One region of the Citrobacter telavivensis genome, then DNA from elsewhere that is predicted to be linked to it. Evidence: predicted binding sites of a transcription regulator. Region 1 holds the regulator's gene; the other holds the start of a gene.
The links. Region 1 encodes Fur, which represses iron uptake genes when iron is present. Its sites were predicted from a motif close to ATAATAATGAGAACNACTATCAA; they were not measured.
Positions count from the first base shown of each region.

Region 2: a site for Fur is predicted at 4,031-4,053, ahead of ACERJC_RS07820 (TonB-dependent siderophore receptor). Genes of this name have one in related genera too.

Region 1 is NZ_JBGUBF010000001.1:456,282-462,521, reverse strand. It holds gene pgm (phosphoglucomutase (alpha-D-glucose-1,6-bisphosphate-dependent)) at 1-772, opposite strand, end outside; gene seqA (replication initiation negative regulator SeqA) at 796-1,341, opposite strand; gene ybfF (esterase) at 1,532-2,305, shown strand; gene ybfE (LexA regulated protein) at 2,434-2,727, shown strand; gene fldA (flavodoxin FldA) at 2,877-3,407, shown strand; gene fur (ferric iron uptake transcriptional regulator) at 3,688-4,134, shown strand; gene tcuR (tricarballylate utilization LysR family transcriptional regulator TcuR) at 4,265-5,191, shown strand; gene tcuA (FAD-dependent tricarballylate dehydrogenase TcuA) at 5,289-6,240, shown strand, end outside.
Region 2 is NZ_JBGUBF010000001.1:1,648,589-1,654,828, reverse strand. It holds gene ACERJC_RS07835 (YciI family protein) at 36-332, opposite strand; gene tonB (TonB system transport protein TonB) at 545-1,255, shown strand; gene yciA (acyl-CoA thioester hydrolase YciA) at 1,304-1,702, opposite strand; gene ACERJC_RS07820 (TonB-dependent siderophore receptor) at 1,802-3,988, opposite strand; gene ACERJC_RS07815 (septation protein A) at 4,165-4,704, opposite strand; gene ACERJC_RS07810 (YciC family protein) at 4,760-5,503, opposite strand; partial or broken gene ACERJC_RS07805 (YkgJ family cysteine cluster protein) at 5,532-5,609, opposite strand; gene ompW (outer membrane protein OmpW) at 5,862-6,240, shown strand, end outside.

The DNA of each region.
Region 1 (6,240 bases):
CGATGGTCAGGTTCAGTTTGTAATGCTCCGCGATACGTTTCCAGTATTCAATACCGGAACCGCCCAGCGGATCCACGCCCAGCGTCAGACCGGCTTTCTGGATAGCAGCCATGTCGACGATGTCCGCCAGCCCTTCAACGAACGGCTGTACCAGGTCCTGTTCTTTGACATGACCGGACGCCAGCGCCGCATCCAGAGAAATACGCTTCACGCCTTTGAGGTCATCAGCCAGTAGCGCATTCGCGCGGTCTTCCACCACTTTCGTGACGTTAGTATCTGCCGGGCCACCGTTAGGCGGGTTGTATTTAATGCCGCCATCTTCCGGCGGGTTGTGGGACGGGGTAATGACAATACCGTCAGCCAGTGGGCCGCCTTTTTTGTTGTGGACCAGAATGGCATTCGATACGGCTGGCGTTGGGGTAAAACCGTTGTTCTCCTGAACAATCACGTCGACACCGTTCGCTGCGAGCACTTCCAGTACGGAGATAAACGCCGGTTCGGACAGCGCATGGGTGTCTTTACCCACATAGCACGGACCCGTAATGCCGTTTTTCGCACGCTCTTCCGCGATAGCCTGCGCAATCGCCAGAATGTGGGGCTCGTTGAAGCTATGACGACCTGCACTGCCACGGTGTCCGGAAGTGCCGAACTTCACCGCGTGTTCCGCATTTCCTTTTGCGGGCTTCAGTACATAGTATTGTGCCGTCAGTTGAGCGACGTTAATCAAATCACTTTGTTGCGCAGGCTTGCCTGCACGGTCGTGGATTGCCATTGCCTGGTCCTTTTCTGCATGGATTAAATTGTTCCGCAAACCTTTTCAATCAATTCCGCCGGGAATTGCATTGACTGCATGATGTGTTCGATCATGCTGCATTTACGGCCGGTGTTGGTGTTGGTGATCACCCAATAAGGCGTGCCGGGCACGTGTTTTGGTTTGGTTTGATTACCGTTTTTCAGTAGCGTCTGTTCATCAGCCGCAAAATAGACACGCGTTCGGCCATGCAACGATTCCGTTGCTTCAGCAAACGCATGTTGATCCAGTGTATAAAGTGTAGTCAGCACCAGCATAAAGCGGTTAACCGCTTTCTTCTGTTCCGCATATTCATCGGACAGAAGCAGTTCACGCATCGCGCGCACTTTATCTTTGACAAGATTGACGGGTTTCGCCTCTGCAACCACCGGTTGCGCCGTGCGAACCTCTTTTGTCACTGGCGTGACGGGCTGTGATGCGGCGGAAAACTTCAACATACGCCGTAAAATCTCGGATGCGCTCTCGCCGATATGCTTCGTGTGGCTGGCAATATAGCTATAGAGTTCATCATCAACTTCAATCGTTTTCATCTTAATCCAGTGCGGTGTCTTATCTGATCTGAAATACAAATCGTTGGGAGTATAGGGGCAAATCCCAACGGCGAATAGCGTCAAACCTGGCTGAACAAAAAACTCGGAGAAAACCGAAGTGGTTGCAGCCCAGTGGCAGAATGGTCAACATAATACCCTAACCCGACAGAGCGAAAAAAAGAACTTTGCCATGAAATTGAATATCCGAGCGCAATCCGCACAAAACCTGCACAATAATTCTCCCATCGTACTGGTTCACGGTTTATTTGGTAGTCTGGACAACCTGGGCGTGCTCGCACGAGACCTGGTGAACGACCATGACATCATCCAGGTCGATATGCGTAACCACGGTCTCTCTCCTCGCGACCCGGTGATGAACTACCCGGCGATGGCACAGGATCTGCTGGATACGCTGGAGGCACAACACATCGAAAAAGCCACCTTTATTGGTCACTCGATGGGCGGTAAAGCGGTAATGGCGCTCAGCGCGCTGGCCCCGGAACGCATCGATCGTTTAGTGGCAATAGATATCGCCCCGGTGGACTACCCTGTCCGCCGCCACGACGAAATTTTCGCTGCCATCAACGCGGTGACGGCATCAAAGGCAAAGACCCGCCAGCAGGCGGCTGCGGTCATGCGCGAATATCTTAATGAAGAAGGCGTGATTCAGTTTTTGCTGAAATCATATGTTGACGGCGAGTGGCGTTTTAACGTGCCGGTGCTGTGGGAACAATACCCGCATATCGTCGGCTGGGAGACGATTCCGGCCTGGGATCATCCGGCGCTGTTTATCCCCGGCGGCAACTCCCCTTATGTCACCGAGGCGTATCGCGCCGATTTACTGGCCCAGTTCCCACAGGCGCGTGCGCATGTGATTGCCGGGGCGGGTCATTGGGTGCATGCCGAAAAGCCGGAGGCGGTGCTGCGCGCCATCCGTCGTTATCTCAACGAGACGGCTAACTGATTAAAAACTCAGCGTCCGTGCGCGATTACACGTACGAACGTTGGCGCGCCTCATCCGCTGATGTATGATGGCGCGCTATCCATCCGGGCAGAGGCCTGGCTGATTGTTTCCCCGAAGTCACCAAAATCATGGCCAAAGAACAAACGGACCGTACGACACTAGATCTGTTCGCGCACGAGCGTCGCCCGGGACGACCGAAAACCAATCCGCTTTCGCGCGATGAACAACTGCGCATTAACAAGCGTAATCAGCTAAAACGCGACAAAGTTCGTGGTCTTAAGCGTGTCGAGCTCAAGCTCAACGCGGAAGCCGTTGACGCGCTAAATGAGCTGGCGGAATCCCGGGAGATGAGCCGCAGTGAACTGATTGAAGAGATACTGATGGCCCAACTGGCGGCGCTACGCGGCCAGGATCTCGCCTGAAATCCCCTCATTCCCCACTTTCGTGTAGCATGGAGTGCACTCGTATGCGTTTGCTATTTCCGCATACCTGACTGTTCTGCTATGATTGCCGTTATCTGTGGGCAACTCGCCACCACCATTTCAATAAGTTTCAAGAGGTTACTTTACTCATGGCAATCACTGGCATCTTTTTCGGCAGCGACACCGGGAATACCGAAAATATCGCAAAAATGATTCAAAAACAGCTTGGTAAAGACGTTGCCGATGTGCATGACATTGCAAAAAGCAGCAAGGAAGATCTCGAAGGCTATGACATTCTGCTGCTTGGTATCCCAACCTGGTACTACGGTGAAGCGCAGTGCGACTGGGACGACTTCTTCCCGACCCTCGAAGACATTGATTTTAACGGCAAACTGGTTGCGCTGTTTGGCTGCGGCGATCAGGAAGACTATGCTGAATACTTCTGCGACGCGTTAGGCACAATCCGCGATATCATTGAGCCGCGCGGCGCAACCATCGTGGGTCACTGGCCGACCGCAGGCTATCATTTTGAAGCGTCCAAAGGTCTGGCGGATGACGACCATTTTGTCGGTCTGGCGATTGACGAAGACCGTCAGCCGGAACTGACCGCCGAGCGCGTGGAAAAATGGGTGAAGCAGATTTCTGAAGAACTGCACCTCGACGACATCATTAACGCCTGATGTACGGCGGCGCAGACAATGTTTGCGCCGCATCAATAGACAGAACCAATCAAAATAATTGCTACAAATTTGTAACTTTCTTGCCCATCCCTGTACAATGTGCGGGAGTTTTTAGGTGGCGCTCTCATTTCCAGGCAATACCGACTATTTATTAACATTTGCCAGAGGCTTGCGGTTTTCATTTAGACACGGCAGTCCTATAATGAAACGCATTATCTCGAGTGCAATTTCTGTCACTTCTTGTATGAAGTGAATCGTTTAGCAACAGGACAGATTCCGCATGACTGACAACAATACCGCATTAAAGAAGGCTGGCCTGAAAGTAACGCTTCCTCGTTTAAAGATCCTGGAAGTTCTTCAGGAACCGGAAAACCATCACGTCAGTGCGGAAGATTTATATAAACGACTGATCGACATGGGTGAAGAAATTGGTCTGGCGACCGTGTATCGCGTGCTGAACCAGTTTGACGACGCCGGGATCGTTACCCGCCACAATTTTGAAGGCGGTAAATCCGTTTTCGAGTTGACCCAGCAGCATCATCACGATCACCTTATTTGCCTCGATTGCGGCAAAGTGATCGAATTCAGTGATGATTCTATTGAAGCGCGTCAGCGTGAGATCGCGGCGAAGCATGGCATTCGTCTGACGAATCATAGCCTTTATCTGTACGGCCACTGTGCTGAAGGCGATTGTCGCGAAGACGAACACGCGCACGACGCGAAATAATTTGTATTATTCTGAAAAGCCAACCTGCCGGTTGGCTTTTTTTATGCGTGCCATTCCCCACGCCGCGCTTTCTTCTGACAGCATGTTGCTTTAATGTAAAATCTCACCCTGCCTTGTCCGGAGAATCGAAATGGAACTTCGCCAGCTACGTTATTTTGTCCGTATTGTGGAAACCGGGAGTATGGGCAGCGCGGCGCTCGATCTCGACATCGGCGTTTCCGCGCTCAGCCAGCAGATGACACGACTGGAAAACGAACTTGCGATTCGTCTATTGCAGCGAACCTCGCGTGGCGTAACGCCAACCAACGCCGGTCTGGCCTTTTACTCACAGGCGCAACTGGCGCTGCGTCACGCTGATGACGCCATTCTGGCCGCGCGCGATGCGCGTCTGTCCGGACATGTCAGCGTCGGCATGGCCCCCAGCACGGCCTCTGTCCTGGGAATGCCGTTTATTCATGCTATGCGGGAACATTACGCCGACGTACGCTTGCATGTGGTGGAAAGCCTCTCGGGCAATCTGGAACGGATGATCAACACCCGTCAGATTGATCTGGCCGTCGTTTTTCAAAAAGAGAAGATCCTGCGCTGGAGCGCCAGGCCGGTTCTCGAAGAGCGGCTTTTTCTGATTGGCACGCACGAGCTGCTGGCGGATATTCCGGATGACACCATAACCCCTGCTCAACTGGCGAATATTCCCCTGATCATGCCAAGCCTCGGTCACGGACTGCGCGGCCGACTGGAGGCCATCTGTCAGGAACACGGACTAAAGGTTGATATCGCCACGGAAATTGACGGCCTGACGTTACTGATGCACGCCGTTCGCAGCGGACTCGGTGCCACGCTGCAACCCGGAGCTGCCATTTCGCACCTTGAGAGAGACGCGCTAAGAGTGATCGGTGTCCACAATCCTGTACTTAGCCGCCCCAATTTTCTGGTCAGCCTGTCTGACGATGAACTCACCCCCGCCGGGCTCGCCGCCCGCGTGATGCTCACAAAAGTCATGCGTGAACTTGTTGAAACCGGCTGTTGGCCGGGTGCAACCCTTTACGCTCACTAAACAGGTCTTTAGCTTTTCGTCATAGCGCCCATACAACCCGTACGTATACATTTCAATTACAAATTTAACAAATAGTTAAATGATAATGGAGTATACGATGGTGGATGTACTGGTGATTGGCGGCGGTAATGCCGCGTTATGTGCCGCCTTAACCGCTCGCGAGGCAGGAGCCTCCGTGTTGCTGTTAGAGGCTGCGCCACGGGAATGGCGCGGCGGCAATTCTCAACATACGCGCAATTTACGATGCATGCACGATGCGCCACAGGATGTGCTGGTCGAGAGTTATCCCGAAGAGGAATTCTGGCAGGATCTCTGGCGTGTCACGGAAGGCAACACCGATGAAGCGCTGGCGCGTCTGGTGATCCGCACCTCATCGCAGTGTCGTGACTGGATGCGCCAGCACGGTGTTAACTTTCAGCCTCCACTCTCTGGCGCACTGCACGTGGCGCGTACCAATGCCTTCTTCATGGGCGGCGGTAAAGCCCTCGTGAACGCCTATTACCGCAGCGCAGAAAAGCTGGGGGTTCAGATTCGCTACAACTCGCCGGTACAGGCGCTTGAATTGCGCAACGGTGAATTCGTCGCCGCCCTGGCAGGGAACGAGCGCATTGAGGCCAAAGCCTGCGTCCTCGCCGCTGGCGGGTTTGAATCCAACCGCGAATGGCTGCGCGAGGCCTGGGGGGAAAACGCGCGTGGCGAATGGCCGGCCGATAACTTCCTCATTCGTGGCACCCGCTTTAATCAGGGCGTCTTGCTCAGATTTATGATCGATGCCGGGGCTGACATCATCGGCGATCCGTCCCAGTCCCACTGTGTTGCCATTGATGCCCGAGCCCCGCTGTATGATGGCGGCATTTGTACCCGCGTGGATTGCGTCTCGCTTGGCGTGGTGGTCAATCGGGACGCGGAGCGCTTTTACGATGAAGGCGAAGATTTCTGGCCGAAACGGTATGCCATCTGGGGGCGTCTGGTTGCCCACCAGCCCGGCCAGATTGGCTACTCCATTATCGATAGCAAAGCGATCGGCCACTTTATGCCGCCGGTTTTCC
Region 2 (6,240 bases), 1.2 Mb from region 1:
AGGGCACCGCATGCGGTGCCCAATGAACACGTCTTTCAGAACGTCTTCTTGAAGGGTTTCACCGAAACCTGCGCGTAAACCCCGGCGGCGACATAGGGGTCGGCCTCCGCCCAGGATTTCGCCTCTTCCAGTGAGTCAAATTCAGCAATAACGGTGGAGCCGGTAAAACCTGCCGCACCCGGATCGTTGCTATCGACAGCAGGCATTGGGCCCGCGGTCAGGAGACGTCCTTCGTCGTGGAGCAACTGCAGTCGCGCCAGATGAGCGGGGCGGACGGAAAGACGCTTTTCAAGTGAGTTTTGATTATCTTGCGCGTAGATGACATAAAGCACGGATAGGGCTCCTTGGTCGGTAAAAGTGCTAAATACGTTATTTGAAAGGTCTCTTTACTGCAACGCAAAGATGACAACCTTGTTAAGGCCGTGCAGTTGTCAGGGAATTGACAGGATAAAAATGGCGCTTATGTCGATGGCTTATTGAATATGATTGCTATTTGCATTTAAAATCGAGGCCTGGTTTTTCAACTGAAACGATTATGACTTCAATGACCCTTGATTTACCTCGTCGCTTTCCCTGGCCGACGTTACTTTCCGTTGGCATTCATGGCGCGTTAGTGGCGGGACTCTTGTATACCTCAGTACATCAGGTTATTGAACTGCCAGCCCCTGCGCAGCCTATCTCCGTAACGATGGTTTCGCCAGCCGACCTGGAACCGCCACAGGCGGTTCAGCCGCCGCCGGAACCGGTGGTCGAGCCTGAACCTGAGCCGATTCCCGAACCGCCTAAAGAGGCTCCGGTTATTATCGAGAAACCGAAGCCTAAACCTAAGCCAAAACCGAAGCCGGTGAAAAAGGTGCAGGAGCAGCCGAAGCGTGATGTTAAACCTGCCGAGCCGCGCCAGACGTCACCGTTTGAGAATACCGCGCCTGCGCGTCCGACGACCAGTACCGCACCGGCGACCAGCAAGCCGACGGTGAGCGTTCCGGCAGGTCCGCGTGCGTTGACGCGCAATCAGCCGCAGTATCCGGCGCGAGCCCAGGCATTGCGCATTGAGGGGCGGGTAAAAGTGAAATTTGACGTCACGTCTGACGGTCGGGTAGATAACGTACAAATCGTGTCAGCGCAACCGGCCAACATGTTTGAACGTGAAGTGAAAAATGCGATGCGCAGATGGCGCTATGAGGCCGGAAAACCGGGCTCAGGGTTAGTCGTGAATATTGTCTTCCGCCTGAACGGCACCACGCAAATCGAGTGATTGTGACGCAGGAAAAAAGAAGCCTCCAGAGCGGAGGCTTTTTTGTGCTTATTGCGCCGGAAGCGGGCGGGGTTTACCGTCCGGATCCACCGCGACGTAGATGAACAACGCTTCTGTCGCTTTGTAGCGCTGGCCAATCGGCTCAGACGCCACTTTCTTCACCCAGACTTCAATATTGATACTGACGGAAGTGGTCCCACGCTTCACGCAGCGGGCATAGCAGCACACGACGTCGCCGACTGCGACCGGGCGCAGAAAGCTCATTCCTTCCACGCGGACGGTCACCACGCGACCATGGGCAATCTCCTTGGCCTGAATGGCACCGCCAATATCCATCTGCGACATCAGCCAGCCGCCAAAAATATCACCGTTCGCATTGGTATCGGCAGGCATAGCCAGTGTGCGTAAAACCAGTTCGCCCTGTGGGGCGTGAGTTGTTGTTGTCATTGTAAAACCGACTGTAGAAAGAAATTTCAGGCGCGATGCTACTATGATTTTAGCACGGAGAACAGAGGGGAAACGCCCGCGAGGCGGGCGTTTGAGAGATTAGAATGACATCGTCACGCCTGCATAGTAAGCGCGCCCGGGTTCGTTATAGGTGGAGGCTCCGTCGTTTTCACGATAGATCTGCTTATCGAACAGGTTACTGATCCCGGCGTTCAGACGCAGGTTTTTCGTCATCTGATAGTTGGCACCGAGACCAACAATCGCATAAGCGCCAATCTCTTTATCCGACATGGCACCCGTTTCGTTACGCGTTTCAGCGTACTCGCGTGGTTTTTGTCGACCATACTGCGTCCACTGTAGCTGGGTGGACAACTTATCATTCACCTGCCAGTCGAGCAGGGTATTGATGGTGTATTTGGGGATCACAGAGAGCGGGTTACCGGTGTCCTTGTTCTCGGATTTGATCATATACGTCGCGTTGGTGCGCCAGTTTAACGTCTCCGGTACCAGCGGAATCACCACGTTGCCTTCCAGGCCTTCAACAATCGCTTTGCCGCCATTTTCCCATTGCAGGATATTATTCCCGTTGGAAGCGTAACCGATAATATCGGTCCCGGAGACGATCTTGTTTTTATAATCGTTACGGAACCAGGTGATTCCCGCATCCCAGCCTGAGTAAGTAAATTCAAGGCCGATTTCTTTGTTGATACTGATTTCCGGGTCCAGATCCGGATTACCCAGCAGATAACAGCTGCCAGTGGCGATATTATTCGGGCAACCGTTGCCGCGCGTGGAGAGCAAATATCCCTCGCTGGATTGGTACAAGTTTGGCGCTTTAAAGACGCGCGCAATCCCGGCTTTCAGTTTGAACAGACTGCCCAGTTCCTGCGACATATTCAGACTGGGGCTCCAGTTGCTGCCAAATTCGTCGTGATAGTCAAAACGGATCCCCGGAATAATATCTGTGCCCGGCCGCGCTTCGATATTATCTTCAAGATAGATACCGGTAAGCGTGGCGCTATTTTTGGTGCTGCGGCTGGACGCGTCACCGGAGACATTGCCAATCTGCACACCGGATGCGCTGGTAGCCTGCATCGATGCCGGGTCGTTAAGTTCATCACGGTTCCATTCAGCCCCAAGGGTCAGAGTCTGATCAACCAGCCAGAAAAGCGGAATGTTGAGTTCTCCGGAGGAACGATAAGATTCCAGGCGGCTGGTGGCATATTCGGTGTTATTGATCATACCTTCCACTCTACCGGTCGAACCTTCCTGCATCCGGGTATTGTTGGTTTTTTCGTAATACACGCCAAATTTAGACTGTCCCCAGTCCCAGATGCCGTTATGCGTCAGCCCCCATGACTGGCGATACATCCGGTTGGTTTCGTCACCGTAGAGCGAGCTGACTAACCCGTCAGGACTGACGTTGCTGTTGCTGTACTGCGTATCTCCGGCATAGATATTGCCCTGACGGCTGTAGCTGTAGTCAAAATCCACAATTTGCTGTGGCGTCAGTTTCCAGGAGAGCAGGGCGTTGATGTCTTTATTGCGCACCCCTTCACGTCCTGCGGCATAGGATCCATTTTGCTGGGTATTAATATCCGCCGCATCGGCATCGATTTTATTGATATTGCCGTACAGGCGCATGGTGAGAATGTCATCAATGAGCGGACCGCTCAGATTGAAGTTCGCACGTTTGGTGGCGCCTTCTTTGCTGTTCTCTGGCTGATTGGTATAAAGAGACAGCGAGCCATGCCAGTCGTTTGTCGGCTGTTTGGTGATGATATTTACCACGCCGCCCGCCGCACCAGAACCGTAACGCGCCGCCGCCGGGCCACGCAGGACTTCAATACGTTCGACCATCTCCGCAGGTACCCAGTTTGTGTCGCCACGCGTATCGCGCTCGCCACGCCAGCTATAGCGTACGGAATTGCGTGAAGTGACCGGTACGCCGTCAATCAGGATCAGCGTGTTTTCCGGCCCCATGCCGCGAATGTCAATCTGACGATTATTGCCCCGGCTCCCGCTGGCGCTGTTGCCTGTCAGGTTCACGCCTGGCATGGTGCGAATGATATCGGAGAGATCGTTGACCGGCGGGGATTTTTCAATGTCTTTGGCGGTGATGATAGAAACACCGGGTTGTTGTTTGAGGGCCTCTTCGGCGGTGGCCTGGACGACCATCGTTTCGCCGTCGTTCATGACCTCGTCTGCAGCGAATGCATTTCCGCTTAATGCTGTGGCAATCAAAAGCGCCAGAGGGCGCGGCGAGATTTTTGTTATCGTATTCATCAACTGACATCCATATTGTTAAAAATGCGATAAGGAATATCAATGATAACCATTCTCATTACAATATTGTGAAGGCAATCTCCATAATATCTTCATGATTCATGCAATTTAGGGTAGGTACGGCAGGGAATGTGCAGAAAGCAAAACCAGGCCCGAAGGCCTGGTCTGATGGACGTTTACGATTTGTCTTCTTGCGGGAGATGACGATAGATATAGACGCCGCTCAGCAGGGTAAAGATCAGCGTCAGTGCAGTGAGGCCGAACACTTTAAAGTTCACCCAGATATTTTGCGGCAGCCAGAATGCAATGTAGATATTGGCAAGTCCACACAGGATAAAGAAGATAGCCCACGCGAGGTTGAGCTTCGACCAGACCGGTTGCGGAAGCGTCAGTTCTTTACCCAGCATGCGCTGGATCAGCGGTTTTTTCATGATCCACTGGCTTACCAGTAACGCACCCGCAAACAGGCCGTAAATTACGGTCACCTTCCATTTAATAAATTCATCGTTATGGAAGAAGATAGTCAGACCACCGAACACGGCAACCAGCACAAAGGTGATCAGCGCCATTTTCTCAACTTTACGATAGCGAACCCAACTGTAGATGAGCACGATCGCCGTTGCGACAATGAGCGCCGAGGTGGCCGCATAGATGTCATACACTTTGTAAAAGACAAAGAAGACAACCAGCGGTAAAAAATCAAGAAACTGCTTCATTCTTCGATTCCGTAATCAAAGGCGTCGGGCATTTCTGCCGGCGACGCAGACAGGGTTATTGGCGAATCAACATATACAGACGAAACAGGTAGATGAGCAATACGGCGGAGATCAGATTGCTCAACGTATTCGCGATAACGGCGCCAACGTTAGGGTCAAATGCAGCAAAGCTGGAGGCAAACAGCAGCAACAGCGTTTTTGCCAGCAGCCAGCCCATGACTGCCGGGGCGACCAGTCGCATATTAGACCACGCCAGACGCATACTGTTGCGCATCGCGGTGAATATACCCATTTTATCCTGCACCAGCATGATTGGGGCAAGCGCCAGCAGAATAGCCAACAGGATGCCGGGCACCACCACCAGCATAATCCCGAGTTGTACCAGCAAGGTCGTCAGCAAAATCAGGATGAACAGGCGCGGCAGAATCGGCGCACTGGCACCGATAGCACGCAGGGCACTGACGCGATGACCCGCTGAAATCAACTGAATCATCAGCAGTACGCCACCGGCCATCACGGTATTACCGATCAGTCCTGAAAACGTGGAGGCCGCAGAGGCGCGCAACAGGATCTGCTGCTGCTCCGGCGTCATGTTTTGCACCAGTTCGAACAAGCCCACGCTTCCCGCAAGATTATCCCCTTCACTCAACTGCGCAATCTGCGCATCGCTGGGTGAGAAGGCATGCCCTAATACCACCGTGATGAGCGCGCACAGTAGTGCGATCAGGAGGATGGTTAAAAATTGATTACGGAAAAAATTCCCGGTGTCACGGTATACGGACTGCGCCGTGATAGACATGCACTCTCCTTGAGTTCTGCAGGTGTTGTTAAGCGTGCAATTGTACCCTGGATAACCGTGCAGTGGCAGCATCAAGGGGTGTATGGAAAAGCATATCTTTGTAAAGCCAGAGTAATTTGAACAACAAATCCACAACGTGATGGCGTCGTTCCCGCAAAAAATAAGAAAATACTTTCAGATTGAAAATATTACAAAATTGATCTGAACAGTAATAACCAGGATTTTGAATGCTACTTCTAACTTAATCTGGATCAATAAATGTTAAATTATGCAGCCTAATGTGATCCAGGTTAGATCACTTATTACTCCAATGTAGGTATATTCGTGACGCATTTATAACCATAACGATGGAGCGGGTATGAAAAAGTTAACAGTGGCGGCATTGGCAGTTAGTACACTTCTCTCTGGCAGCGTTTATGCACATGAAGCCGGTGAGTTTTTTATTCGCGCGGGGTCGGCGACGGTAAGACCTTCAGAAGGCGCGGACGGGACTTTAGGTCATTTAGGTGGCTTTAACGTCAGCAACAACACGCAGTTGGGTCTGACATTCACTTACATGGCGACCGATAACATCGGTGTTGAACTGCTGGCGGCAACGCCATTCCGCCATAAGGTGGGTACGCAGGCGACCGGTGATATCGCCACCGTTCACCATCTGCCGCCAACCCTGATGGCGCAGTGGTATTTCGGTGACTCCAGCAGCAAACTGCGTCCGTATATTGGTGCCGGTGTTAACT